Regions from separate parts of the Bradyrhizobium sp. 45 genome, predicted to be linked through region 1. Evidence: predicted binding sites of a transcription regulator. Region 1 holds the regulator's gene; each other region holds the start of a gene.

Region 1 (7,112 bases):
GCAAAACCTACCTCACCAAGCAGGCCTCTCTTCTTCTTGAATTCGCGAGGACAACTTCAGATTCGGACCTTTCCGCCAAGCTTGTGAGCAAGGCCGCCGACCTGAAATCCCAAGCCGACCCGCTGCCCGACAAGGATCAGGGATCCAAGGCGCCCGACGTAACTCCCGGGCAGGCAGGGAGCTGATCGATTCAGGCCATGGCGCGTTCTCGCCTTGCCATGATTTTCGTCGCTTCCATGACCACTCTCCTGCCGATCTGTGACCTCCTTCGGATCATGCCGCGACGCGCTTGATCCTGCCTTCCGGAACAATGTGAAGGGGCGGGATGACTGTGCCTGCTCAGCCGCTTTTGCCTCTGCGCCTGCGCTCGGCTAGAAGACGTGCGGAACATTCGCCCGAACGTGCCGAGCAGGAGTTTTCGCCGTGGCCTTGATGCCGGTTTCTGACGCGCTTGCCGCGGTGCTGGCGGGTGCAGAGCCGCTGCCGGAAGAAATGATTTCCCTCGACGAGGCCTACCATCGCGTGCTCGCGCGTGACGTCGTGGCGCGGCGCACGCAGCCGCCGCAAGCGATGTCGGCGATGGACGGCTACGCGGTGCGCGCGGCCGACGCCGCGACGATCGATTCGGAGCTCACCGTCATCGGCGAAGTCGCAGCGGGCCGACCGTTCGAGGGGACGGTCGGAGCCGGCGAGGCCGTGCGGATCTTCACCGGCGGCGTCGTTCCCTTTGGCGCGGACGCCGTCGTGATCCAGGAGGACACGGTCGCCGCCGGCAAGCGCATCACGATCAAGGAAGCCGCGATCGCCGGCCGGCACATCCGCCCCGCCGGCGTCGATTTCCGCGAGGGCGACGTGCTCCTGCGCAAGGGAAGCCGTCTGACCGAGCGAGACCTCGCGCTCGCCGCCGGGATGAATCATCCGCACCTTGCCGTTGTCAGGCGTCCGAAGGTCGCGATTCTCGCCACCGGCGACGAGCTGGTGATGCCGGGCACCACGCCCGGCCACGGCCAGATCGTCTATTCCAACGGCTACGCCCTGCACGCGCTCGCCCGCAGCGAGGGCGCCGAGACCATCGACCTCGGTATTGCCGCCGACACGCTCGAGGCCACCACCGCCGGCATCCGCCGCGCCCGCGAGAGCGGCGCCGACGTCCTGATCACGACCGGCGGCGCATCGGTCGGCGACCACGATCTGGTCCAGCAGGCACTGCGGGACGAAGGCATCGCGATGGCGTTCTGGAAGATCGCGATGCGGCCAGGCAAGCCGATGATGCACGGGCGACTCGGCGCAATGGGTGTGATCGGCCTGCCGGGCAATCCCGTATCGTCCTACGTGTGCGCTTTCCTGTTCATGGTGCCGCTGATTCGCGCCCTGTCGGGCCGTTCAGTGATTCACCATCGCCATGAACGCGCCGTGCTCGGCCGCGACGTCGGCGCCAACGACCAGCGCGAGGACTATCTGCGCGCGCATCTTGAGGAGCGTGACGATGGCACACGCGTCGTTGTTCCCGTCAATCATCAGGACTCTTCGCTGCTTGCGAATCTCGCTGCAGCACAGGTACTTCTCGTCCGCGCACCATTCGCGCCGAAGGCCGAAGCCGGCACGGCTTGCGAAGTGTTGCGGCTCCCCGTCTGAGCGCCCCCGCAACGCGCGTTCCGCGCACTTTGCTCTGTTCACGGTAAATTAAGCAGTTGCGGAACATGTATCGAACATATAGTGTCTGTTCATGATTTGTTTCGAGCATGCAGCGGCTTATGGCCGAATTCAGCGTCTCGGAATCGGACGACATCAACCGGGGGACTTTGGTCGAGATGTTAACGCGCAAACAATACGAGCTTCTGCGGTTCATCAGTGAACGTCTGAAGGAAAGCGGCGTGCCGCCCTCCTTCGACGAGATGAAGGATGCGCTCGATCTGCGCTCGAAGTCGGGCATCCATCGCCTGATCACGGCGCTCGAGGAGCGTGGCTTCATCCGACGCCTGCCCAACCGCGCCCGTGCGATTGAAGTCATCAAGCTGCCGGAGCTCCAGGCAGCCGCTGGCAGCCGCCGCGGCTTCACGCCGAGCGTCATCGAGGGCAATCTCGGCAAGGTGCGTGCGAGCGCGAGCCTGCCCGCTGACGAGGGCGAACGTCCCGTCGCGGTGCCGGTGATGGGCCGCATCGCGGCCGGCACGCCGATCGAGGCGTTGCAGACCCGCAGCCATACTATCAGCGTACCGCCTGACATGCTCGGCTCGGGCGAGCATTACGCGCTGGAAGTGCGCGGCGACTCGATGGTCGAAGCCGGCATTCTCGACGGCGACATGGCCCTGATCCAGCGCAACGAGAGCGCCGATACCGGCGACATCGTGGTGGCGCTGATCGACGACGAGGAAGCGACGCTGAAGCGCTTCCGCCGTCGCGGCGCCTCGATCGCGCTCGAGCCCGCCAACGCGGCCTATGAGGTCCGCATCCTGCCGCCCAACCGGGTGAAGATTCAGGGCAAGCTGATCGGGCTTTACCGGAAGTACTGATACCGGGAGTCTTTCTATCGGCAGTACTTCATATCGGAAGCACTTCATGCCGGAGGTGCTTGGCGCCTCGCGCGCTTCCGATCGGCATCGCCGGTCAGAGATTGGAGCGGATCATCGTCCGCTCCGGCTGGATAGCCTTTCTGGTTCTGCACAGACTATCCGGCCCCTCCTCCAACGCTGGCTCCTCGCCACGCCGACGAAGCAGCACCGCTTCAAGCAGCACCGCTTCGCGGCTCGGTTGTTCGAGGAAACAGCGACCAGCGGTCAAGTTCGGCCGTTGCAGCCAAGTTGGCAATGTTCGCGTACGCGCCTCCCGAATGCATCGCGGCGAGCTTTGTTCCTATTGAATTCGGGAAAGATAATGTGATCGCGGCTTGCGGAAGCCAGCCGCAGATTTGCCCACAACCAAGCACAGCGTTCGTGCTTCCACTCTGATAGAGGCCTGCGCCTCGATAAGAGACGCGGGTTGCTATCCCAGCATGAGGAGCACCCGATGTGTGACTACAGCCTACATGCCGTCGCGTCGCGCCCCGCCGAAGTCGGCGAGACGATCGTCACGACAAGCTTCCGCGGCACCTCGACGCGCGGCTTCGCCTCTGCAGCCGATCCGTCCGTCGCCGTCTGCCTGCTGCCGGGGACGGAGCTCGCCTTCGCCGACGACGTCCGCTACGACAATCGCTGGATCTGGACGCGCACCATCAATTCCCGCGTCGGCAAGTTCGGCAAGATCGATCCGCACGTTCCCGACCGCCATCATGATGCGATCGAATTCCCCGACGGCAAATACGTGCTGGTGACGCAGCTCGTCGAAGGCCAGCGCGCGACGGTGCTGCAACTGCCGGTGACTCAGTCGGTCACCGAGCGCGAGCACAAGGCGCAGATCACCGCCGACAGGCAGCCGACCGTCACGCACCTGCCGATCGGCTGACAGAGCCGCCCTCCGGCTACGAGGTCGGAGGTCAGGATTGAATCGCCATCGCCGGCCGTGGCCGGCGAGATGGTGTGGTTTGCGCCCCGCGAATCCGAACGGACGCACCGAACCACTGCGTTGCTCCGCACCATCAGATCAATCGTCGGCTTGCAGGTCGGTGTCCGCCGGCGTTGCGTCCTTGATGCGAGGCGCGGTCGACTTTGGCGCGAGGCTGCCGTCGAAATCACCCTCGCCGGCGCCGGCCGGCAACCAGGGGCGGCTCGTGCCTCTCGCCCTCACTGCCTGAACCACAAAACCGTCACCACGCTGCGTCAGCGCCAGCGCGCTCTGGCTGGCGAGCCGCTGCCGATCGACCACCATCGCCGCGCAATCGGGCGGCGCGGGACGAGTCGTCACCACCAGGGCGGCCCGACTGCAATCGTCTGCGAGAGCGTCGACGCGCAGTGCCAGCGCGACCAGCCTCCCGTCGGCCAGTGGCGTCACGCAGCCGGATTCGTCGCAGGACACGCCATCGGCAAGCGAGGCTCTGCCCGCATCGCGCGGATCGGCGTCGGCAGCGAGCCATTCCTTGAGCAGAAAGCCGTCCTTGTTCGTCCTGATCAGGTGCAGATATCCGTCCCTGCCCCGCACCGCGACGCTCGCGCCATCCCCGGCAATCAGGATGTCGGGCTGCCGCGCCGACAGTCCCCAGAGGATCGCTGCCAGCAGCACCAGGGCGCCGGACCAGCGCAGCGGCGTGCGCAACAAGCCGAGCACAATGATTCCCAGGCTCGCCGCGATCAGCGGCGCGATCCCGAACGCCGGGATGCGGCCCACCGCGCCCGGCAAGGCCGCGACCCAGCGCGAGACCGCGACCATCCACTCGATGCCAATCCCCATCAGCCACCAGAACACGCTGTCCAGCCCGAACGGCGCAGCAAGCAGCCCCAACAGCCCCGCCGGCATCACCAGCGCAGAGACCACGGGCATCGCGCCGAGATTGGCGAGCACGCCGAACGGCGTGACACGGTGGAAATGAAAGGCGGCATAGGGCGTGGTCGCAAGTCCCGCAATCAGCGAAGCCATGAACAGCATCGCAATCTCGCGCCCACCCCACATCGCAATGCGCGCAGTCGCCGAATTGTCCGGCGAGGCAAACAAATTGGGCATGCCGATTTGCACCAGTGCGACCAAGCCGAGCGTTGCCGCAAACGACATCTGAAAACTCGGATGCACCAGCGCTTCCGGCGCGACCGCCAGCACGATCAGCGCAGCCACAGCAAGCGTGCGGAAGGTGATGGCGCGGCGATCGACCATCACCGCGATCAGCACCACCGCCGTCATGAAGAACGACCTTTGCGTGGCGACCTCCGCGCCCGACAGCAGCAGGTAGAACGCAGCGGCGACCAGCGCGGCGGCGGCCGACCATTTCTTGATGGCGAAGCCGGCTGCCAGTCCGGGGATCAGAGCGAGCAGCGCGCGCACCGCGAAGAACACGACGCCGGCAACGACGGCCATGTGATAACCGGAGATCGAGAGCACGTGGCCGAGGCCGGAGATGAACATCGCATCGTTGACGGGCGTGGTGATCGCATCGCGCCGCCCGGTGAGCAGCGCGGTCGCGATCGCCCGATTGTCGCCGTCGAGCGTCGCCCGGATGCGGGCATCGATCGCATCGCGCAGGCCTTGCATGAAGGCCGCGTAACGCAGCCGTAAGCCGCCGGTCTCAGGCGGCGACGCCACCGTGATGGCGCCCATCGCGAAGCCGGAGGCGCCGATGCCCTGGAAGAACATGTCACGCGAAAAGTCGTAGCTGCCGGGCCGCACCGGCGCGAGTGGCGGCATCAGCCGTGCCTTCAGCTGAACGAAGCTACCGACCTCCGGCGCGGTGCCCTTGCGGACCGACAGGCGCACGCGCTCGAGCCTGACGTCGCTGCGCTGCGCCTCCATCGCCGTGACGCGCAGCACGAAACGATCGGTACGCTCGCGGATGTCGCGAGCCTCGACGAAGCCCGACAACGACACCGAATAGAGCGCCCTTGCCAGCACCGGGTGGGCGATGCGCGCCGTCTTCCAGGTTGCGACGGCAAAGCCGGCCGCGACCGCCGCGATCATGATGGCCGGGGCGAACAGCCGGCTCCGCCGCAACAGAGCCGCGCCAAGCAGGAGCGCGATGGCGGTCGTGGCAACGACCCACAGCACCGGCTCATGATCGGCAGAGAAATAAAGCGCGATGCCGCAGCCAAACGCGACGGGCACCCACGGCAACAGCCGCCCGGCGCCCGCCTCGGCGCGCGCAGCCAGGCGCGGAGGGTCTCGGCCAGCGATGTCCAGAGGTCGAGGCCTGCAGGCGCGAGGCCGCCCGCGGACGCGGCGCGGCCCGCGGGCCACGTCCCCGCGATCCCCTGCGATCGTACCGGCCGGCCCGGCTCCGCCATTCCCTGCACTCGATGATACGCAACGAAGCCAGAAGCTACCGGAACGTGCAGGTGGGCGGATAGCGGTACGGATCAGGAACGAAGGGGCGCGGCCGCTACTTTTCCTCTTCCATCGTCACGGCCACATCCGCCTTGGCCGACAGCCTGACCTTGTTGCCCTCGATATCGGCGACGAGACCCTTGTCGATGAAGTGATGATGGCCCTTGTGGCTGCCCTCGCCGCTGTCCTTCTTGGTCAGCTTGATGCGATTGCCTTCGACCTTGTCGACGGTGCCGATGTGGACGCCGTCGGCGCCGATCACTTCCATATGCTCTGCGATGTTCTGCATGGTGGGTTCCTTGTTGGACCCACCCCAACGCGCGGGGAGCACGTTCGTTCTCTCACGAGAATGACGAAGCCGTGTGCCCGCTCGTCAGATCAGCGGCGCCTGCGACGAAGCATGGTGATTGACGATCTTCCACTCGCCGTCCTCGCGCATGATGACCCAGCTCATCTTGACCGAGAAATCGGGGCGTTCGCCGGCGAGATCGAACGAGATGGTCGCGGCCATATTGATCAGATCAGGACCTGCCTGCGCCGCCGTCACCTCGGAAAACACCGCGCTCGGCTTGCGCCAGCGCGGCAGGCCGTTGAAATAGTCTGCGACGCCGGCCCTGCCCCGGTAGAGCTTTGGGTTGGAGCCGAAGAAGAAGGCATTCCTCGCATAGAGCGATGAGAGCGCGGCCGCATCGAGCGTGGCGAAGCCGGCGCGCCATTTCGCGATGATGCCGGAAACGATAGCGTCGGCTTCGTTGCTCATTGTGGTCTCGCAGCTCTTTTCAGCCTTTGGCAACTTCCTTCGCGAACGTGTCGCGCAGACCGATAGTCCTGGAAAATACCGGTCTGTCGGACGTCGAGTCCTTGTCGCGCACGAAATAGCCCTGGCGCTCGAACTGCATCGGCTCGGTCGAATTGCTTTCCGCGACCGATGCCTCGACGCGGGCATTAGCGAGAATTTCCAGTGACTGCGGATTGAGGTCGGCGGCGAAGTTCGAGGCGTCCGGGCTCGGTTTGGCAAACAGCTGATTGTAGATGCGGATTTCCGCGGGCACGGATGTCGCCGCCGGCAGCCAGTGCATGGTGGCCTTGACCTTGCGGCCATCGGGCGCGTTGCCGCCCTTGGTCGCGGGATCGTAGGTGCAGCGCAGCTCCACCACCTCGCCGGCATCGTTCTTGATCACGCCGGTGCACTTGACGAAATAGGCGTAGCG
Region 2 (7,112 bases), on a different contig from region 1:
GGTCATCGCCTGCGTCACCACAAAGCTGCGGCCGTCGAATGCCCCGGCGGGCTTTTCGCCAGACGCGTTCTCGCGCCAGGCCAGCGCCGGACGGATCAGATCGGCCAGGCGCTCGAGGATATCGACGCGCACGGCGCGCTCGCCGGCCTGCTTGTAGCCGAGCACGCGATAGGCATCGCGCGGCAGCTGCTTGTCGACCGGGAACGAGGTGCGGCCCGAGCTCGCCAGATGCTGCGCGCCCGACAGCGCGGAGGGATCGACATTGTCCTGCTTCAGCGCCCAGAGCAGCGCGGCCAGCGCACGCCCGGCCGGCTTGAGCAGGCCGGGGAAATAGAGGTGATAGGCGCCGAAGCGGACGCCGTATTTGCGCAAGGTCGCGCGCGAGGGCTGGTCGAGATCCTTCAGCTCGTTGGCGATCTTCGGGCGCTCCAGCACGCCGAGCGCCTCGACGAGCTGATAGGCGATGCCGCGGGCGATGCCGGTGACGTCCTCGGCCTTGCTGAGCTCGAACAGCGGCCCGAGCAGCTTTTCGATATGCGTCTTGAGCCAGAGCTCAAGCCGCGCCTGCACCTTGTCGCGGGGGGCGCCCGTGAGGCGTTCGTCGGAGATGATGCGGATGCGCGGATGCAGCGCTTCCTCTGCGGCAGACAGCCGCGCCACGGCGTCGCCGGTCCAGCGGATGATGCCTTCCGAGGTCAGCACGAACTGCTCGTCCGGTGCGTTGCCCAGTTTTTCGGCGCGCGCGTTGATCTCGCCGGCGAGCACGGCCTGCGCTGCAGCCTGCAACGCTTTCGCATCGGAGCCGGCTTCCGCCGCATCCGGTGCAAAGGTGAAGCCATCGAGGCGGCCGATGACATGGCCTTCGACGATGACTTCGCCGGTCTTGCCGATTTCCGTATTCAAGCTCGTGTTCTCCCGCAGGCGGCGCATCAATACACTGGTCCGGCGATCAACGAAACGCTCAGTCAAGCGTTCATGGAGCGCATCCGATAATTTATTTTCGACCTCGCGGGCGATCCCCTGCCAGCGTTCGGGGTCTTTCAGCCAGTCGGGGCGATTGGCGACGAAGGTCCAGGTGCGAATCTGCGCGATCCGGGCCGACAGCGTGTCGATATCGCCGTCAACGCGGTCGGCCTGGTCGATCTGGGTCCTGAACCAGGCGTCGGGGATGCATCCCTTCCGCATCAGGAAGCCGTACAGCGTCGTCACCAGCTCGGCATGGGCGGCCGGCGACAGCTTTCGATAATCCGGGACCTGGCAGGCCTCCCACAGCCGTTCCACGGCGTCCTTGCCATGCGCGACATCGCGCACCTCGGCGTCGCGGGCGGCGTGGTCGAGCACGCGCATGTCCTCGGCAATCGGCGCGCGCGTCAGCGCCTCGTGGCCGGGGGCCAGGTTCAGCGAGACCTGGAGCGCGCCGAGGGAAGCAAAATCCAGCTTCGAATTGCGCCATTGCAAAACCTTCACGGGATCGAAGGTGTGGTTCTGCAGCGCATTGACGAGCTCGGGCTCGAACGGGCCGCAGCGGCCGGTGGTGCCGAAGGTGCCGTTGCGGGTGGCGCGGCCGGCGCGGCCGGCGATCTGAGCGAATTCGGACGGCGTCAGGCGGCGGAACTGGTAGCCGTCGTACTTGCGGTCGGAGGCAAAGGCGACGTGGTCGACGTCGAGATTGAGGCCCATGCCGACGGCGTCGGTGGCGACGAGGTAATCGACCTCGCCGTTCTGGAACATCGCGACCTGCGCGTTGCGGGTGCGCGGCGACAGCGAACCCAGCACCACGGCGGCGCCGCCATGCTGGCGGCGGATCAGCTCGGCGATGGCGTAGACCTCGTCGGCCGAGAAGGCGACGATGGCGGTGCGGCGCGGCTGCCGCGTGATCTTGCGATCACCCGCGAATTCCAGCTGCGACAGGCGCGGCCGCGTGATCATGGAGACGCCCGGCAGCAGCCGCTCGATGATCGGGCGCATGGTCGCAGCGCCGAGCAGCAGCGTCTCGTCGCGGCCGCGGCGATTGAGGATGCGATCGGTGAAGACGTGGCCGCGTTCCAGATCGGATGCGATCTGCACCTCGTCGACGGCAAGGAACGAGACGTCGAGATCCCGCGGCATCGCCTCGACGGTCGAGACCCAATAGCGCGGCGCTTTCGGCTTGATCTTCTCCTCGCCGGTCACGAGCGCGACGGCGTCGGGGCCGACCCTTGCTGCGATCTTGTTGTAGACCTCGCGCGCGAGCAGGCGCAGCGGCAGCCCGATCATGCCGGAGGGATGCGCGAGCATCCGCTCGATGGCGAGATGGGTCTTGCCGGTGTTGGTGGGACCAAGCACCGCAGTGACGCCGGCGCCGGGAAGCCGCTCGGAAGCGAAGGGGGAGGAGGAAAAAGGCATCTGGGGGATTAGGTAATGGCGATTGGGGCGAATGTCAGTGCTGTTTTGGGGCGGTGGCGCGAAGGGCTCGCCTCACACACTGCTGTCCTCGCCCGGCTCGACCGGGCGATCCAGTATTCCAGAGGCGGCGCAGATCAAACCGAGAGGGCGCGGCGTACTGGATGCCCCGGTCAAGCCGGGGCATGACGGCGGAGAATGCGGCGCCTCTCCCTGAACCCAGCGCAACTGTCTCACTTTGCGACGCTTTTCCCGTTGGCTTTAAGCTTCGGAACGAGTTGAGAACGAATCGCGGCCGAATCGCTGACTCCCCCTTGAGTCCTGTTCCGTTCACGCAAGATGTCGCGGGAGGCTTGTGGGTTCGCACTAGATGGAGTTTTGCTCCGCCGCACAAGCGACGTTTCGATGGCGGATTCGTTAAAGCTGGGGACGGCGCGGAGTCGAATCAGAATCGGGGAGGAGTCAAATGGATTCCCGGTTCTCGACCCCCTCCAAACAAAATGCGCGAAAACAACCCCATGCACAGTAGGCATGTTGTTGAAATCATTGATGTTTATTTTCACCAAAAGGGAGGTCCGTAGCCCGCATGGAGCGGAGCGCAATGCGGGGGCCGAAGCAAAGAACCCCGGATTACGCTGCGCTCCATCCGGGCTACGGCAGCGGGGCTACGGCACCCAGCCCTACTGCGTCTTCGCGACCTTGGGCGGCTGGGCGCTGGTGATGAAGCTGGTTGCTTCCAGCATGGCCGGCCCGAGCGGGGTCGGCACTTTCAGCCAGAACGGGACCAGGATGCGCGTGCCGGCGATCGGTGCGAACGCGACCTCGATGTTGCGCTGGGCGGCGAGATATTTGATCACCGGACGGTCGGGGATGTAGCCGGCGATGGGCACGAAATAGAGCGAGCAGACCACGACCTGGCCGTGATAGCCCTTCTCCGCCTTCACGTTCTCCATGCGCTTGAAATCGAGCTTGAGCTCGTAGCGCATGCGGCCGTCGAACACGGCGGCGCTGCCGTGGCAGGCGTCCGCCGACAGCACGTCGCCGGTGCCGGATACGCGCACCAGCGAGGCCGTCATCGGGTCCCAGACGCCGCGGCGATGCGCGTCGGTGACGACGATGCGGTCGGGATCGACCGGCGGCTCCGGCAGGATGGCAAAATCCTTCACATTGCCCTTGTCGAGCGTGATGCGGATCTCTTCGGTCTTCTTCGAGGTGGTGGTGGAGGCCTGATAGCCGGTCGCGACCAGCGCGCCGTTGACCACGCGGCCCTGCGAGGCGCCGGTGCCGGACCCGCCCGCGAAGGATTTCAGCAGCCCCGAGGTGCCGCCGGAGGCCGCGGCCGCGAACACATCGTCCTGGATGTCGATGTTCCAGGCGCCCTTGCCGACGGGAATGCCCGCCAGCGTCGCCTCATATTGCGCCTCGAGCTTGCCCTGCGCCGCCGCGGGCTCCGCCGCCCACGCCAACACCAGCCCGCCAAGGGCCGCCATGACCCAGCGGCCGGCAGAGCGAGGATGGCTTACGCGCGGATTCCTCGCGCGCCGCTCCGCTGAGCGCAGCTCTTTTGGGCGCAGGCTCGGCGCAAGATGAGGCGTTGTGAGCACGAAACAATCCAATCGGGGCGCGAACGGTTGTTACTTAAGCCAAATACCGCGCCAAGCAATGCGTCCGGGCCTGTCGGCGTCCGGAACTCCACCGGACTTTTCGGGCGCGAATACGCCCTTTATGTGATGGTAAGGCGCGATAATCATTGCCGTTTTGGTGATCGGGGGTGGGACTGAAAGCGCACCTCACCCCGCCACCTCCACCGCCGTCATGCCCCGGCTTGACCGGGGCATCCAGTACGCCGCGGCCCCTCTGGTCAGCCGCACCGGCGCGGAGTACTGGATCGCCCGGTCCCGGCTCCGCCAAGGCTACGCCGAGGCCCACACGGGTGCTCGGCCCGCCGAAGCTTCAGCGAAGGCGGCGAGCCGGGCGATGACAGCTACCTTGGAGCACGAAACCCGCCCCAAAACCTTGACGTCCCGCCGCTTCCCCCCTATACGTCCGCCCGCTCCCTGCAAGGACAGAGAATTTGCCCGTGGCGCCCCGAATGGCGGCCGCACATCGTTGGGAAAGATTGAGGATTTTGCCATGTCTCGCCGCTGCGAATTGACGGCCAAGGGCCCCCAGGTCGGCCACACGGTCAGCCACTCCAACATCAAGACCAAGCGCCGCTTCCTGCCGAACCTGGTCAACGTGACCTTCATCAGCGAAGCGCTGGGCCGCAACGTGCGCCTGCGCGTCTCCACCAACGCGATCAAGAGCGTCGACCACAATGGCGGCCTCGATCCCTTCCTGCTCAAGGCCAAGGCCGCCGTGCTGTCGCCCCGCGCCCTCGAGCTGAAGCGCGCCATCCAGAAGAAGGTCGGCCCGACCCCGGCGCCGGAGAAGAAGGCGAGCTAAGAATTTTCGAATCGGGCGAGGGCTTGCGTCGCGAGGCGTAGGCTTAGCTGGAAGAGTTTTGCGTGACGGCCGGATCGGAAGATCCGGCCGTTTTTGTTGATAACACCGCGCTTCCTCCTACAATCAAACGGTGCATCCCGTTTGGAAGGCATCGAGGCAACGCCATGACGGCATGGGAGCGGGAAAATGAACCAAAAGAAACTTTTTCTTGTCGACGGAGCTTCGGACAATCTCCTGTCGAACCTCGACAGCCGCGACATTGCACTTTGGCTGATCGACCTGCCGAAGGAATGCCCCCAACTCGAAACTTTGATATCATTCCTAGGCTTGCCTTGGCGGCTAGTCTTATCCGAGGTTTCTGACAAGCGGTTGATCTCAGCGCTCGATCAAGGATCGCGCTCCGGCGACGATATGGCTATTCGACAATGACAAGGCAGGCCAACAGGCAGTAAGAGCTGCGACTGCTTTGGACACAAGTATTGTGGAGTTTCGTGACGTCTTCCGGCTTCATCCACACATGCCAACGAGCGGCAATCTCGATCCCAAGACTCTCCAAAAGGCCTTTGAACGGGAAAACCTGGCCTACAAAGGGTTGAATTGGGAACTAGAGGATCTACTGCCAAACCACTTTTTTGATCTCTTAGTTCAGGACCATCCGAGCGCAGTGATCCGAGCAGACAAAGTGGCCGACAAGGTTCATTGGGAGCTCACGCGAGATGGAAAAGCCCTACTCCGAAAAATGATACGGCAGTTTGGAACACACGCTGACCTCAGCGCGACAATTGCAGTCTTGAAGGCTTTCCATTTCTACTGCTCTATCGCTAAGCGGCAGTAGGCCCGAACAAACTATATTGTGTTTAGACCAATCCAACTCACCGATCTCATTTCTCCAAAATGAAGTTCCTTCATATTCGTCCAGACAGCCACGCGACGGAACCGACGGCCCGGCTCCGCCATACTTCTAGCCCACGCCGTTCCCCTACCCCCGAAAATCAATGCTCCGCAGCACGATCCCCGGCGGCGTGCCTTCGAACTCCGTCGCCTGATATTTGCGTCCGGTGCAGGCTTCGATGCGTTCGCGCAGGCGCGTGAACTGCTCTTCGCGCTCGCTGGGCCGGGCGCGCGGGCCGCGCTCGAGGTCGTCCATGGCGGAGGTCGAGATCGCGCAGGCGATCTCCTTCGCGCCGTCCTGCATCGAGAACTGGACGATGCCGCGGTCCTGGTCGTGGGCGATGAAGCGGCTGCTGGTGAGCGTCATGGGGTACTCCTTTTGCGTCCGCGTCGTGCCGGACTTGCGCAATTGCGCACTGGGGGCGGCGCCGGTCAGCGTTATCGAAGCAGGCTGTGGCACGAGGGTGCACAAAAACTGACTTCGGTGGTTATGGGTCCCGGCTCCGTGCGCAATTGCGCACTCGGCCAGGACGACGCCGGTGTTTGCGCGCGTTGCCTCGCCTTCAGCCGTCGCCGTTGAGCCTTGCGAAATCGTCGAACAGGGCGGCCACCAGCGCGCGGTGGCGGGTGTCCTCGGTGGGCAGGCTCGCGGCATAGAGGTTGAGCAGATGGCGGGCCTTCACGGCGGCCTCCGGCCAGGACGTGGCAGGCACCGACATCATGCGGTTTTCAAGCTCGGCCTCGCGCTCGCGCAGCTCCCTGACCTGGGCCTCGACATCGGCCAGCGCGCGGCGCAGATCGGTTGCCTTCTGGGCGGCCATGCCGCGGTGGCTGTCGAGATCGACCGGGATGTCAGTCATGTCAGGCACTCGCGTCGATACGTTGGGCATCCGCCAGGTCGACCGAGCCGATCGACAGCATCTCCGTCGCACCGCGCACGCCTTCGGAGGGCACCGTGATCATGGTGGCGACGCGGCGATAGGATGCGAAGGACAGGCCCTCGATCATCTCCTCGTCGGTGACGACCTCATAGGCGCCGGCCGGCAACTGGCGCTCGAGGCCGCGGATGTGGAATGGATGCTTGAAGGTGATGGTTTCTCGCCGCGAGCGGATGGTCATGCGCGCCTGGCTTTCGCAAAGAAGGGGCCCCAACCGACACCAGCTGGTCACGACCATGCGCTTGTTACCCGGCAATAGCCAGCATTATGTCAGCGTGGGCCGGGACTTACGGCGCAAGCGCGGTGCTCGTGCGCGGCGTTTTAGTCCTCGCAATCGGCAGGACGCGGGCGTACGCTCGACCACGTCAGCGCAGCTCACGCAATTGCCGCGCGTCGATGTTGCGCTGCATCTTTCGCGCCTCGTGTGCGCAGCGGCGATCTTCATTGGTTCGGGCG
Region 3 (7,112 bases), on a different contig from region 1:
GTGCCGCGCGCAACGCGCCGGCCGGGCCGGTGGCGTCCGCGGCTCCCGTTCGCATGCCGAATTCGTCACCGTCCTCGTTCGGCGGCGGTGGTGCTCGTCCGCAGATGGCAACACCCGCGCCGGATCCGCAAGCTGCCACGCCCGTGTTGCGCGTCACGAGCTTCACCCAGCTCGTTGCCCTGGCCGGGCAGAAGCGCGACCTCCTGACCAAGGGCGCGCTCGAAGGCGACATGCGCCTCGTTCGTTTCGAGGAGGGCCGGCTGGAAGTCGCGCTCGAGCCGAACGCCTCCAAGACCATGATTTCCGATCTCGCGCGAAAATTCGAGCTCTGGACCGGGCGCCGCTGGACCGTGATCGTCTCCAACGAGCCGGGCCAGCCGACGCTGCGCTCGGTAAGCCAGGCGGCCAAGCAGGAACATGCGCGCACCGCCGAGGCCGATCCGCGCGTGCGCGAGGTGCTGTCGCGGTTTCCGGGTGCGAAGGTCGTCGAGGTCCGCAGGCTTGCCCCCGAGGCGCCGGAATCCGATATTAACGCCGACTATGGCAGTGACGATCCGCCCGACGGTTCCGACGGCGACGATCTCTAGAGCATGATCCGGAAAAAGCGTGCAGCGCTTTTCCGACTGGATCACGCTCAAAACAATCAGCGAAGGCGCGACGATGAGTCATCGCGCCAACCAAGGACAGCACCGATGGTCGATATTTTCGGCATGATGAAGCAGGCGCAGCAGCTGCAATCCAAGATGCAGGAGATGCAGGACCAGCTCGCCAACGTCGAGGTCGAGGGCATCTCCGGCGGCGGGCTCGTCGCCGTGCGCATGACCGCGAAGATGGACGTCAAGGGCGTCAAGATCGATCCTTCGCTGATGAAGGCGGAAGAGCGCGAGGTGCTCGAGGATCTGCTCGTCACCGCCTTCGGCGAGGCCCGCCGCAAGGCGGAAGCCGCCATGCAGGAGAAGATGCAGTCGCTCACCGGCGGGCTCGGTCTGCCGCCGGGGCTGTCGGGGCTGTTCGGCCAGTAGGATGGGCGCTGTTGCGGGTCCTGAAATCGAGCGGCTGGTCCAGCTTCTCGCGCGGCTGCCGGGCCTCGGTCCGCGCTCGGCGCGGCGCGCCGCGTTGCATCTGATCAAGAAGCGCGAAGCGCTGATGATACCGCTGTCCTCGGCCATGCAGGTCGCGCTCGAGAAGGTCCAGGTCTGCAAGACCTGCGGCAACATCGACACGCAAAGTCCCTGCACGGTCTGCACCGATCCGAGGCGCGACCCCTCGATCATCGTCGTCGTCGCCGACGTTGCCGATCTCTGGGCGCTGGAACGGGCCAATGCCACTCAAGGGCGCTATCACGTGCTGGGTGCGACATTGTCGCCGCTCGACGGCGTCGGCCCGCAGGACCTCACCATCGAGGCGCTGGTCGCGCGCGCGCATGAGGCACAGGTGCATGAGGTCATCCTGGCGCTGAATGCCACCGTCGACGGCCAGACCACGGCACATTACATCACCGACCTGCTTCAGGACGCCAACGTAAAAGTAACCCGGCTCGCCCATGGTGTGCCGGTCGGCGGCGAGCTTGATTATCTCGATGAAGGTACGCTATCGGCCGCGATGCGGCAGCGCACCCTGTTCTAGCCATCCAGACTTACGGAACGGACGACATGACGAAACTTTTCGCCACACGATGGGCTTTGGTCGCGACGCTGACGATGCTGGCGACGCCGGCCATCTCCGCGCAACAGGACGACGGGGCTCCGCCGCCGTCGAAGCCCGGCAAGCCGATCAATGCCGGGGAGGTGCTGTCGGGCGAGCTGAACACGATGAAAGTGCGCGACGTCAAGAACGTCGGCAAGCGGGTTGCGACCTACCAGATCACCTCCGAGCCGCGCCGACTGCCGCCGCCGAGCGGGCTGTGCAATCTCGAGACCGGACCCGAAACCTTCCAGCTCGTTCCCAGCGGCGACGCGCAGGCAGCGCAGCTGAAGACGTTTGCCGGCAAGGAGATCTCGGTCAAGGTCGACGAAGTCGCCTGCGCCAGCGATCCCGGCCAGATGAGCGAGGCCGTGATCACGAAATGGAGCCTGATCAAGAAGCAGTAGGGGGCGCCCCGTTTGCTCGCCACACATATAAGCGCATCTGTTTTTCGTCATGCCCGGGCTCGTCCCGGGCATCCACGTTTTTGGCGCCGCGTAGCAAGGCGTGGATGGCCGGGACAAGCCCGGCCATGACGGCGTTGCGCTAAACCCGCACCGGCCCCAGCGCATCAAAATGCCCGCGCTTCTGCAACCAGGCCAGCAGCACCAGGCTCGGGATCGCCACCAGCATGCAGATCACGAAGAACAGCGGCCAGCCGGTGGTATCAGCCACGAAGCCGGCGCCTGACGAGAGATAGGTCCGCCCCACCGCGGCAAGCGCGGTGAGCAGCGCATATTGCGTCGCCGTGTGCAGCGGGTTCTGGCAGAGCGCCGAAAGATAGGCGACGAAGATCACCGTGCCGATGGCGCTGGTGAAGTTCTCACAGGTGATGGCGAAGGCGAGCGCCCATTGGCTGGTGCCGACGAAGGCCAGCCAGGAGAAGGAGAGGTTCGCGAGCGCCTGCACCACGCCGCCGATCCAGAGGCTGGTCGCAAGCGAATAGCGCCGCGCGACGAAGCCGCCGGCAAAGCCGCCGATCAGAGTCGCAGCAAGGCCCACGCCCTTCACGATCGCCGCATAGTCGTTGCGGGAGAAGCCGAGGTCGATCACGAACGGCGCGGTCATCGTGCCGGAAAAGGCATCGGTGAACTTGAACAGCACGACGAAGGCGAGTGCCGCAAGCGCGTCCTTGCGCGTCAGGAATTCCGAGAAGGCGCCGATTGCCGCGTGCAGCACGCGCGCGAGCGCGGTCTGCGTCTGCGTCGCGGCTTCCGCCCGCAATGACTGCTCGGGCTCGGTCGCGACCAGCGCCGTGATCGTCCCGATCAGGACCATCGCCGCCATCACCACATAGCCCCACATCCAGGCGGACGTGCGGGTGATGCCGGTGCTCTCGAAGCCGGAGACGATGAACAGCGCGCCGGCGGTCGAGACCAGCATGCCGATGCGATAGGCCGCGACATAGGACGCCATGCCGGCGGCCTGCTCGCTCTCCGGCAGGCTCTCGACGCGGAAGGCGTCGACCACGATGTCCTGCGTCGACGAGGCCGTCGCCACCAGCAATGCGCCGAGCGCGACGTAGAACGGCGAGCGCGCGGGATCGGTCAGCGCCAGCAGCAGGATCGCTGCGATCAGCAGCAATTGCGAGAACAGCAGCCAGCCGCGGCGCCGCCCGAAGGCGCGCGTGAACAGCGGCACATGCATCGCATCGACCAGCGGCGCCCAAAGGAATTTCAGCGTGTAGGGCGTGCCGACCAGCGCAAACAGCCCGATGGTCTTGAGATCGACGCCGGATTCCCGCATCCACACCAGCAGCGTCGAGCCCGACAGCGCCAGCGGCAGCCCGGACGAGAAACCGAGGAACAGCACGATCAGCACCCGCGGCTGCAGGTAAACGGCAAGGCTGTCACGCCAGGAGGTGGGGGCCGTGCCGGGGCCGGCAGGGGAGGTCGCGTCGGGTGCGGTCATGGGGTGGTGTTAGCAGATTCTGAGAGCCACAAGTGAGGTGTCGTCGCCCGGCTTGACCGGGCGACCCAGTATTCCAGAGGCCGGAGTTATGGAGGGCCCGCGATCTCCGCATAGAGATCGTTCCAATCGGGATTATCCTTCTCGATCAGCGCAATCTTCCAGGCGCGCGTCCATTTTTTCAGGCGCTTCTCGCGTTTTATCGCATTCTCGGGATCATCGAATTGCTCGAAATAGACTAGCTTCACAACGCCCTATTCCTTCGTGAAGCTCTCGACTAACTGCAATTTGTGTTCGGCCACACGGCGGATGAGATCGTTCGTTACGCCAATGTAGAGCGTGTCGCCCATCTTGCTGGCGAGAATGTACACGTAGTAGCAGCGCCCGCCCATCTGCCGTCTCTGGGATACTGGGTCGCCCGGTCAAGCCGGGCGACGACAGTGTGTTCTATATTCTACTCCCCCGCCTGGAGCTTCCTCGGGAACAACTCGGCAGCGCCGGTCGCCACGAGATGCGGGGCTTCGGGGGCATCGCTCTTGCTGAAATCGAGCTCTTCGATGCGCCCCGCGCGCTTCTCGATCTTGTCGGCGGAGATCAGGATCTGGCGGACGTCCTCGTTCGCGTCGGCAAAGTGCTTCTGCAATTTCAGCACGCGATCGCGCAGGCGGCCGAGGTCGTCGCCGAGCTTGATCACTTCGGTCTGGATCTGGTCGGCGGCATCGCGCATGCGCGCGTCCTTCATGATCTGCTGCATCACCTGGATTGCGAGCATCAAAAGCGACGGCGACACCAGCACGACGCGGGCGCGATACGCCTTCTGGATCACGTCGTCGAAACCGTCGTGGATCTCGGCGTAGACCGATTCCGACGGCACGAACATCAACGCCATTTCCTGGGTCTCGCCGGCGACGAGATATTTTTCGGCGATGTCGCTGACATGCTTCATCACGTCACCGCGCAGCCGCTGCGTGGCGATGCGCTTTTCCTCGTCGGTGCGCGCATCATGCAGCGCGGTCATCGCCTCCAGCGGAAATTTCGCGTCGATGCAGAGCGGACGCTGGTCGGGCAGGAACACGACGCAGTCCGGACGCTTGCCGGTCGAGAGCGTGAACTGGAACTCGTAGGCGCCCTTCGGCAGACCGTCCTGGACGATCGCTTCCATCCGCGCCTGACCGAAGGCGCCGCGCGACTGCTTGTTGGCGAGCACGTCGCGCAGGGTCGTCACCTGCGTGGTGAGGTCGGTGAGGTTCTTGTGCGCGCTGTCGATGATGCCGAGCCGCTCGTGCAGCGCGTGCAGGCTCTCCATGGTGTTGCGGGTCGAGTGCTCCATGGACTGGCCGACGCGGTGGGTCACCGAATCCAGCCGCTCGTTGACCGCGCGCGCCATGTCGGCCTGGCGGCCGGCCAGCGTCTGGGTCATGGCGTCGACTCGCCCCGAAGCCTCGCTCTGGGCGTGCAGCATCTGGCTGATGCACTCCTCGAGCTCGTCGGCGCGGATGGCGTTGGCCATCGCGAGTTCCGCGCCGCGCCGCCCTGACCGCGCGATCACGACGGCAATCACGAGCAGCAGGATAAGGACCAGGGCGCCGAAGCCGATCAGCGCGTCCACGGTGCGCACCGGCCAGTCGCCAAGCATGAAAATGATCTCGTTCATGCCCCTGCTTCTAGCCGATTCGCTTCGAGACACGAACGAATAGCGAACATTTATGGTAAATGCTCTGTTAATTTTTATGGTTAACGAAACCTGAAGTTTTATGGTTAGCGGAGGGTTAACGGGGTTCCCGGCCGCATTGACCGCATCGAACGCGCGGCTTAAATCGCGGCCATGGCCCTCAGAGAAATCATCATCCTGCCCGACAAGCAGCTGCGTCTGGTCTCCAAGCCGATCGAGAAGGTCACGCCGGAGATCCGCAAGCTTGCCGACGACATGTTCGAGACCATGTACGACGCGCCCGGCATCGGGCTCGCGGCGATCCAGATCGCGCAGCCGTTGCGGCTGATCACCATGGACCTCGCCAAGCCCGACCAGGACGGCGAGACCAAGCCCGAGCCGCGCGTCTTCATCAATCCGGAAATCATCGCCTCTTCGGAGGACCTGTCGGTCTACGAGGAAGGCTGCCTGTCGATCCCCGAATATTACGAGGAGGTCGAGCGCCCTGCGAAGGTGCGGGTGCGCTACACCGATCTCGACGGCAAGGTGCACGAGGAGGACGCCGAAGGCCTCTACGCCACCTGCATCCAGCACGAGATCGACCATCTCAACGGCGTGCTGTTCGTCGACTATCTGTCAAAGCTCAAGCGCGACCGCGTGCTGAAGAAGTTCGAGAAAGCCGCCAAGCGCGCGGAGTGAGGTTCTCTGTCGATGCCCCTCCGCCTGATCTTCATGGGCACGCCCGATTTCTCCGTGCCGACGCTGCTCGAGCTCGTCGCGCATGGCCACGAGATCGCGGCCGTGTACACGCGCGCGCCGAAGCCCGGCGGACGGCGCGGGCTGCAATTGCAGCCGACCCCGGTGGAAGAGGCCGCGCGAAAGCTCGGTGTGCCCGTGCTGACGCCGAAGACTTTGAAAACGCCGGAGGCGCTGGAAGAGTTTCGCGCCTTTGACGCCGATGCGGCCGTCGTCGTCGCCTATGGCATGATCCTGCCGCAGGCGATCCTCGATGCGCCAAAGCTCGGCTGCTACAACCTGCACGCCTCGCTGCTGCCACGCTGGCGCGGTGCCGCTCCCATCAACCGCGCGATCATGGCCGGCGATGCCGAGAGCGGCGTGATGGTGATGAAGATGGATGTTGGCCTCGACACCGGCGACGTCGCTATGGCGGAACGGCTCGCGATCACGGACAACATGACCGCGCTCGATCTGCACGATCGTCTGTCGCGGCTCGGTGCCGATCTGATGGTGCGCGCCATGGCCGCGCTGGCGCGCGGCGGGCTTCAGCTGAAGCAGCAGAGCGAGGACGGCGTCACCTATGCCGCCAAGATCGACAAGGCCGAGGCGCGGATCGACTGGACCAGGCCCGCGCGCGAGGTGCTGCGCCATATCCACGGCCTGTCGCCGTTTCCCGGCGCCTGGGCCGAACTTGAGAATGCGCGGGTCAAGATCCTGCGCTGCGAGCTGGCGAAAGGCACGGGCGCACCCGGCGAGGTGCTCGACGATCACCTCACCATCGCCTGCGGCGAGGGTGCAATCCGTCTGATCGAGCTCCAGCGCGAAGGCAAGGCACGCATGCAGGCCGCGGACTTCCTGCGCGGCGTGCCGTTGAAGACCGGCGCCAAATTCACCTGACGCTGTCATACCCTGCGAAGGCGGGGTATCCAGTACGCCGAGGCTTCTCGGTCGAACGGATAGGCTGCGGAGTACTGGATTGCCCGGTCGAGCCGGGCGATGACAGCGAAACTGGACAAGATGCCCCGCTACAAGCTCACCATCGAATATGACGGCGCGCCGTTCTTCGGCTGGCAGGTGCAGGAGACGCTGCCCTCGGTGCAGGGCGCGTTGGAGGCCGCTGTGAAGGCGATGA
Region 4 (7,112 bases), on a different contig from region 1:
AGACGGGGCACGAGGGGATGAAGCGATGACGAAGACCATGGCCGATCGACGTCGCGGGTTGAGCGTCGCGCTGGCACTGACGGGGCTCTCCGTCATGCTGGGCGCCTGCAACACCACCGGCGAGATCGTCACCCAGACGGTGCCGACCGACTATCGCCAGCGTCACCCGATCGCGGTCGAGGAAGCCAAGAAGTCGATCGTGATCTTCGTCGGCAAGGCTCGCGGCGGCCTCTCGGCCGCGCAGCACGCGGACGTCGCCGGCATTGCCCGGGACTGGGTGCGCGAAGGCACCGGCTCGGTCGTGGTCGACGTCCCGGTCAACGCGGCGAATTCGCGCGCGGCGGCGGCGACCTATCACGAGATCCGTTCCGTGCTCGCATCCGTCGGCGTGCCATCGCGTGCCATCGTCCAGCATCCCTATCGGCCCGAGGATCCAGGGCTGCTGCCCACCATCCGCCTGAGCTATTCCCGGATCGCCGCGGTCGCCGGCCCCTGCGGGCTGTGGCCGGAAGATATCGGCCCCTCCATCCTCGACCCCGGCTACAACGAGAACCGGCCCTATTTCAATCTGGGCTGCGCCAGCCAGCGCAACCTCGCGGCCATGATCGACAATCCGGCCGACCTGGAGCAGCCGCGGTCCGAGACGCCGGTCTATAACGCACGGCGTGACATGGCCTTCGAGCGCTATCGCAAGGGCACGCCGATCGCGAGCAGCAATCCAGACGCCGACAAGGCCAAACTCAGCGATACAGGCAGATGACACGCGTCCACGACGAAGAAGCGGACGATCCGCAGCACCCCGAGGAACACATTGCGCCGGTTCCTCGCATCTCCGTGCAAGCCTTTTGCGAGACCGCGCAGACGCTCGCCGCGGTGACCGCGGCCGGGCAGGATCGCCGTCTCGCCAAGGCGCATCTCACGGCCAAGGACGGTGGCCTCGCGGCGGCAATCGAAGTCTATGAAACGATGCCGACGCCGAACGTCATCGTGATCGAATCCGACGGCACCCGCGACATCCTCGAGGGCCTCGACGACCTCGCCGGCGTCTGCGATCCCGGCACCCGTGTGGTCGTGATCGGCAATCCCAACGACACCGCGCCCTATCGCGAGTTGGTCCGCCGCGGCGTCAACGACTATGTGGTGGGACCGGTCGAAACGCTCGACGTCGTCCGCTCGATCTGCAGCCTGTTCTCGGCGTCCGAAACCATCATCACCGGCCGCGTCATCGCGGTGGTCGGGGCCAAGGGCGGTGTCGGTGCCTCCACCGTCGCGCACAATGTGGCCTGGACCATCGCCCGCGACCTCGCGCTCGATTCCGTCGTGATCGATCTCGACCTCGCCTTCGGCACCGCGGGTCTCGACTACAACCAGGACCCGGTGCAAGGCATCGCCAATGCGGTGCTGTCGCAGGATCGGCCGGACACGGCCCTGATAGAGCGTCTGCTCTCCAAATGCACCGAGCGTCTCAGCCTGCTTGCTGCGCCCGCCACCCTTGACCGCGTCTACGATTTCGGCGCGGAGGCCTTTGACGCGGTGTTCGACACGCTGCGCATGACCACGCCCTGCATCGTGCTCGATGTTCCCCATCAATGGTCGGGCTGGACCCGTCGCGCGCTGGTCAACGCGGACGACATCGTCATCGTGGCCGAGCCCGATCTTGCGAACCTGCGCAACACCAAGAACATGCTGAACGTCTTGAAGGCGGCGCGGCCGAACGACCGGCCGCCGCTCTACTGCATCAACCAGGTCGGCATGCCCAAGCGGGCGGAGATCGAGGTCAAGGCCTTCGCCAAGACCATGGAGAGCCAGCCGATCGCGGTGATCCCGTTCGATTCGAAGCTGTTCTCGACCGCGGCCAACAACGGCCAGATGATCGCGGAGGTCTCCAAGAGCCACCGCACCACCGAGCTGTTCCAGAACATGGCGAACCGCCTCGCCGGGCGGGGCGAAGTGAAGAAGCCGAAGCGCTCGCTGCTCGGGCCGCTGCTGAAGAAGCTGAAGGGCAGGTCGGGTCGCGGGTCAGCCCCGCATCGCAAGGCATCCTGAGCAAGGCGTTCTGAGCAAGGCGTTCGGACCAAGGCTTCCTGACACGGCATCCTGACGCGCGCGAGCGAGTTACTTCTCCGCCCGCTGCTGCTTCTTCACCAGCAACTGCCGCAGCGCCGTGACCTTGGCCGCCGCCTGATCCGGCGGCAGGTCCGCCTTCACGATGGCTTCGGCCTCGGCCTGCTTTCCTTCGAGTCCCAGCACGAGCGCGAGATTGGCGCGCACGCGGAAATCGGCGGGATTGCGCTCGTGCGCCCGGCGCATCGTTTCCTCAGCCCGCGGCAGATTGTTCTGCAGCATGTAGGACAGTCCGAGATTGGACAGCACCGACGGCTCGTCCGGCACGATCTTCAGCGCGGCGGCGTAATATTGCTGCGCCTCCTCGTTGCGACCGAGCTGATCGAGCGCGGCGCCTTGCGCCGACAGGATATGCCAGTCGGGATCCTCGGGCGAATGCGCGCGGCCGAGGACGTCGAACGCCTGCTGGAAACTGCCGCTGTCGGCGAGCGCACGGCCGTAGCCGGCGAGCAGCGCCTTGTTGCTGGAATGGGCGAGCACGGCCTGCTCCAGCACCGCGAGCGCCTGCGCGCGCTGGCCGGTCTGGCGCAACGCCTTGCCGTATTCGAGCGCGACGTTGGGATCGCCAGGCTTGGCGCGATAGCGCTCGCGCAGCGCATCCATGTCCGGCTTCACGTCCGGCTTGGCCTCGGCCCTGCCAGCCGTGTCCGACTTTCCGCCGAGCGCGCCGGTGATGTCCTCGATGCCGGTTGTCTGACAGCCGCCGAGGGCCAGGATCAGAAGCGCGGAAAACAGATATCTCGCCGGAAGAGAGGCGACGGACAAACGCTTGGACATACTCTGATCACTCGGCGACTGATCAGAGATGCTTACCGATTAACGCTAAAGTCCCGTTAAGGCGGGGCGCTTCCGAAAGCTCAGTCGGTGAATTCAGCGCCGAACTCGCAGCCGATGCGCCAGCGCAGGCGGCACTGCCGGGAATAGTCGGGCGCGAAGATGATGGTGAATTGCGGCGGCACTTCCAGAAATTCCGCCACGACTTTCACGCCGCCATCCGAAATATCCGTGATCGTGCAGTCCCGCGGCAGCGAACCCGCGCCAAAATGAATCTTGGCGAGCCGCGTGCACATCCGTCGTTCGCTTCTCCGGCGATTTGCAAGCATTTGAATTGTTCACCCGTTAGACCACGGCCCATCCCGCACCCCTAGGAGTAGCGGACATTCGTTGGAATGTGCTGAGCAGAGCAGCTTGCATTCGAGGCGTAGTGTCTTCGTCGTGTTTACGATTGGTTAGGACCTTCCGGCGCCCCTCGACCCGTTCCTGTATTGTTCTTGCAAGAATTGGCCCGCTCTGCTACCCCTAATTGTGCAAAAGGGCAGGCTGGTTCGGGCATGGTTCAGCGGGTTTCTACCGTCGCCTTTGAGGGGATCGAGGCCCGCGCGGTCGACGTGCAGGTGCAGGTCGCGCCCGGTCTGCCGGCCTTCGCGATCGTCGGTCTCCCGGACAAGGCGGTGTCGGAGGCGCGCGAGCGGGTCCGCTCGGCGCTGATCGCCTCGGGGCTGGCGCTGCCGGCGCGGCGGATCACCGTCAATCTCGCGCCCGCCGATTTGCCCAAGGAGGGCAGCCATTATGACCTGCCGATCGCGCTCGGCCTGATGGGGGCGATCGGCGCGATCCCTCCGGATGCGCTGTCCGGCTTCACCGTTCTGGGCGAGCTTGGCCTCGACGGATCGATCGCGCCGGTGGCCGGTGTTCTTCCCGCCGCGATCGGCGCCAATGTGCGCGAGGAGGGGCTGATTTGTCCGGCGGCTTGCGGCTCGGAAGCGGCATGGGCGAGCCCGGACATCCAGATCATCGCCGCAAGTTCGCTGATCCAGATAGCCAACCATTTCAAGGGAACGCAGGTGCTGTCGCGGCCTGTGCCGAAGGTGCATGAAGCAGCAAGCTCGCCGCTCGACCTGCGCGACATCAAGGGCCAGGAGAGCGCCAAGCGGGCGCTGGAGATCGCGGCCGCCGGCGGCCATCACCTGCTGATGATCGGCGCGCCCGGCGCCGGCAAATCGATGCTGGCGGCACGCCTGCCCTCGATCCTGCCGCCGCTGTCACCGGGCGAGTTGCTCGAGGTCTCGATGATCGCCTCTGTTGCCGGCGAGATCGAGGGCGGCGCACTGACGGCGCGGCGGCCGTTTCGCTCGCCGCATCATTCCGCCAGCATGGCTGCGCTCACCGGCGGCGGCATGCGCGCCCGGCCCGGCGAGATCTCGCTCGCGCATCAGGGCGTGCTGTTCCTCGACGAGCTCCCCGAATTCGATCCGCGCGTGCTGGATTCGCTGCGCCAGCCGCTGGAGAACGGCGAGGTCTCGGTGTCCCGCGCCAATCACCGCGTCACCTATCCCGCACGCTTCATGCTGGTCGCGGCGATGAATCCCTGCCGCTGCGGCAATGCGTTCGAGCCCGGCTATGCCTGCAAGCGCGGCCGCATCGATCGCTGCACGGGCGACTACCAGGCCCGCATCTCGGGGCCGCTGATGGACCGCATCGATTTGCGCATCGAGGTTCCCGCGGTGACCGCGGCCGATTTGATCCTGCCGCCGCCCGCAGAGGGCTCGGCCGAAGTCGCCGCGCGCGTGGCGGCGGCGCGGGATATCCAGCTCGCCCGCTACGCGGACGCCGGCCTGCCGAAGGTTCGCACCAATGCCGAAGCGCCGGCCTCGGTGCTGGAGGAGATTGCCAAACCGGATGCGCAAGGCCAGAAGCTGCTGCGCGACGCCGCCGAGACCATGCGGCTGTCGGCGCGCGGCTATCACCGCGTGTTGCGGGTGGCGCGCACGCTGGCCGATCTCGATCATGCGGACAGGATCGGCCGGCTGCATCTCGCCGAGGCCTTGTCCTACCGCGCACTCGCGGAGGATGTGCGCCAGATCGCCTGACCGATACGCCCGCGGCATCTTCCTGACGAACAGCACGTTCCCCGAGAGTGAAGCTATGACCGACGCCAATGCCTGCACCATCAGATTTGTTCGTGCGTCCCAATACGCTGATTGGCTGAGGTCATACGAGCTGTGGGTCAACGGGACCAGCGTTGGGAAGCTTGCGCGCAACGGCGTGTTGGAGATCACGCTGCCGGCCGGCGCCTGCACGATCGAGGCGACCATTGATTGGGGCAGGAGCCAGCCGCTCGTCGTTCGCACCACTCCCGGCCAAACCGTCGAGATCGAGGTCAGGAACAGGTGGGGTGCCTGGGCGGCGCTGTGGGCGATCAGCTTCGGCAAAAACAGCTATTTGGTTCTCACTGAAGTCGAGCGAAAAACGAACAGAAGCGCCTGACCGACTGAGATCCTCATCCCCGGATACCGGCATCAACCCGGCGGTAACGAGTTTCCTTTACGCTCTGCAAACCATAAGGCCCATCAGTTCCCCGTACCGGGCCCGGCGAGTAGCGCGTCATGTTGCGTTTCAAGATCCTGGCGTCGGTTGTTCCCCTGTTGGCGGCCGCGGTGTTTGCCCGAAGCGAGATCGGATCGGTCTCGCATCCCTGCATCGCCCTCGGCGACACCTCGGTCGAGCTGACGTCGCTGTTCTGGACCGCCGGCGTGCATGTCGCCTTCACCGATGATCCCGCGCGCGCCACGGTGCGGGTTCAGATCACCGAGGATGCGGACGCGGCCGACTTCGCCGTCGTCGACGACGGCCTCGGCTCGGAATCGGAGTCCTGCCAGGCCAACCCCTCGACTCGCCTGATCTCGATTGCCGCGCAGCCCGTCGACGGCGGTCAGGTGATCTATCTCTCCACCGAGGGGCCGGCGGATTACCGTGTCTATGTGCGCTCGAAAACCTTCTCGCAGCGCGAGGCGGCGGCGCTGATCGTCGGCGCCCGCGGCGGCCACCGCCGTCTCCAGGCCGCCTCGCTTTGAGCCGCGTCGCTTTGCGCCGTTAACGCCTCGTCAACCCTGTTTGGAGGCGGTCGCAGGGCCTCAAACTGTTCGCAAGGTCGGCGGCACATCGTCGTTTACAGCGAGCGTAGCGTTTTAAGAAAACAGTCGGGTCGGTGGCGATGGGTCGGACGTTCCGGATCAAGGTGCGCATGCGCCGCTTCAGGCGACAGCACCCCCGAATCGCCTTTGCGATCCGCTCCTTCATGATCTTCTCGGCGACCTTCGGCGGCGCCTATGGGTTTGTCTCCGGCAGCCGGTCCGAGACGTCCGGCTACGATCCCAATGCATTTGCGATCGGCGTCAGCTTCCTGTTCGCGCTCGCCTGCCTCGGCCTCGCCACGCTCAGCATGCGCCTGCGCTTCGTCAACAAGCGGATGCGGGCGCTGGCTGCCCACAACGAAACGCTGATCGACCGCAATTGGGAGCTGAAGGAAGCGGAAGAACGCGCCCGCAGCCTGTTCGAACAGCAGGGCGATCTGATCGTGCTGCGCGACACAAATGGCTGCATCACCTTCGCCAACGACGCCTATTGCGCGCTTGCCGGACAGGCGCGCGGCGCGCTGGTCGGCACGCGCTTTGATTTCGCCGTGCTGGAGCAGGGCGACAGCGCCCGCGAGAGCAACGGCACGCGCATTCACGACCAGAAGATCACAACCCCGCTCGGCGCGCGCTGGATCGCCTGGCGCGAAGGCTATGTTCGCCTCGACGCCGGCCAGCCCGCCGAATTGCAGAGCGTCGGACGCGACGTCACCGACCGCACCGAGACCGAGCGCGCGCTGTCCGACGCCCGCGATCAGGCCGACGCCGCCAACCGGGCCAAATCGCGCTTCCTGGCGATGGCGTCGCACGAGATCCGCACGCCGCTGAACGGCATCATCGGTATGGGCGGGCTGCTGCTCGACACCACGCTGACGCCTGAGCAGTCGACCTACGCCAAGGCCGTGAAGACCTCCGGCGAAGCGCTGATGGCGCTGATCGAAGAGTTGCTCGACTATTCCAAGATCGAAGCCGGCAAGCTCGATCTCGAGCAGCGTCCCTTTTCGCTCTCGGCCCTGATCGAGGACATCACCGAGCTGCTCGCGCCGCGCGCGCAGGCGAAGCAGCTCGAGATCG

The links. The regulator LexA, encoded in region 1, represses DNA repair genes until DNA is damaged. The targets are predictions, from matches to a motif close to TGTTCNNNNTGTGTTCNG.
Region 2: IVB42_RS20665 (helicase-related protein) is a predicted target of LexA. The motif match lies at 2,652-2,669, and genes of this name have one in related genera.
Region 3: rmuC (DNA recombination protein RmuC) is a predicted target of LexA. The motif match lies at 5,277-5,294, and genes of this name have one in related genera.
Region 4: IVB42_RS01205 (YifB family Mg chelatase-like AAA ATPase) is a predicted target of LexA. The motif match lies at 3,380-3,397, and genes of this name have one in related genera.

Annotation. Positions count from the first base shown of each region.
Region 1 is NZ_JADPIX010000100.1:137,664-144,775, forward strand. Features, by position in the region: gene IVB42_RS15595 (hypothetical protein) at 1-185, shown strand, start outside; gene glp (gephyrin-like molybdotransferase Glp) at 424-1,635, shown strand; gene lexA (transcriptional repressor LexA) at 1,812-2,513, shown strand; gene IVB42_RS15610 (hypothetical protein) at 3,007-3,441, shown strand; partial or broken gene IVB42_RS15615 (ComEC/Rec2 family competence protein) at 3,580-5,861, opposite strand; gene IVB42_RS15620 (DUF2171 domain-containing protein) at 5,957-6,190, opposite strand; gene IVB42_RS15625 (nuclear transport factor 2 family protein) at 6,275-6,661, opposite strand; gene IVB42_RS15630 (glutamine--tRNA ligase/YqeY domain fusion protein) at 6,681-7,112, opposite strand, start outside.
Region 2 is NZ_JADPIX010000122.1:87,315-94,426, reverse strand. Features, by position in the region: gene IVB42_RS20665 (helicase-related protein) at 1-2,385, opposite strand, end outside; gene IVB42_RS20660 (DUF3108 domain-containing protein) at 3,063-3,872, opposite strand; gene rpmB (50S ribosomal protein L28) at 4,516-4,827, shown strand; gene IVB42_RS20650 (hypothetical protein) at 5,014-5,256, shown strand; gene IVB42_RS20645 (DUF1488 family protein) at 5,807-6,085, opposite strand; gene IVB42_RS20640 (hypothetical protein) at 6,282-6,578, opposite strand; gene IVB42_RS20635 (hypothetical protein) at 6,580-6,837, opposite strand.
Region 3 is NZ_JADPIX010000122.1:164,918-172,029, forward strand. Features, by position in the region: gene IVB42_RS21030 (DNA polymerase III subunit gamma/tau) at 1-587, shown strand, start outside; gene IVB42_RS21035 (YbaB/EbfC family nucleoid-associated protein) at 693-1,022, shown strand; gene recR (recombination mediator RecR) at 1,024-1,626, shown strand; gene IVB42_RS21045 (hypothetical protein) at 1,653-2,090, shown strand; gene IVB42_RS21050 (MFS transporter) at 2,230-3,594, opposite strand; partial or broken gene IVB42_RS21055 (GIY-YIG nuclease family protein) at 3,681-3,983, opposite strand; gene rmuC (DNA recombination protein RmuC) at 4,046-5,245, opposite strand; gene def (peptide deformylase) at 5,417-5,941, shown strand; gene fmt (methionyl-tRNA formyltransferase) at 5,954-6,877, shown strand; gene truA (tRNA pseudouridine(38-40) synthase TruA) at 6,998-7,112, shown strand, end outside.
Region 4 is NZ_JADPIX010000006.1:136,782-143,893, reverse strand. Features, by position in the region: gene IVB42_RS01225 (pilus assembly protein CpaD) at 26-760, shown strand; gene IVB42_RS01220 (AAA family ATPase) at 757-2,046, shown strand; gene IVB42_RS01215 (tetratricopeptide repeat protein) at 2,116-2,901, opposite strand; gene IVB42_RS01210 (PilZ domain-containing protein) at 2,982-3,227, opposite strand; gene IVB42_RS01205 (YifB family Mg chelatase-like AAA ATPase) at 3,456-4,994, shown strand; gene IVB42_RS01200 (hypothetical protein) at 5,050-5,391, shown strand; gene IVB42_RS01195 (hypothetical protein) at 5,511-5,978, shown strand; gene IVB42_RS01190 (PAS domain-containing hybrid sensor histidine kinase/response regulator) at 6,119-7,112, shown strand, end outside.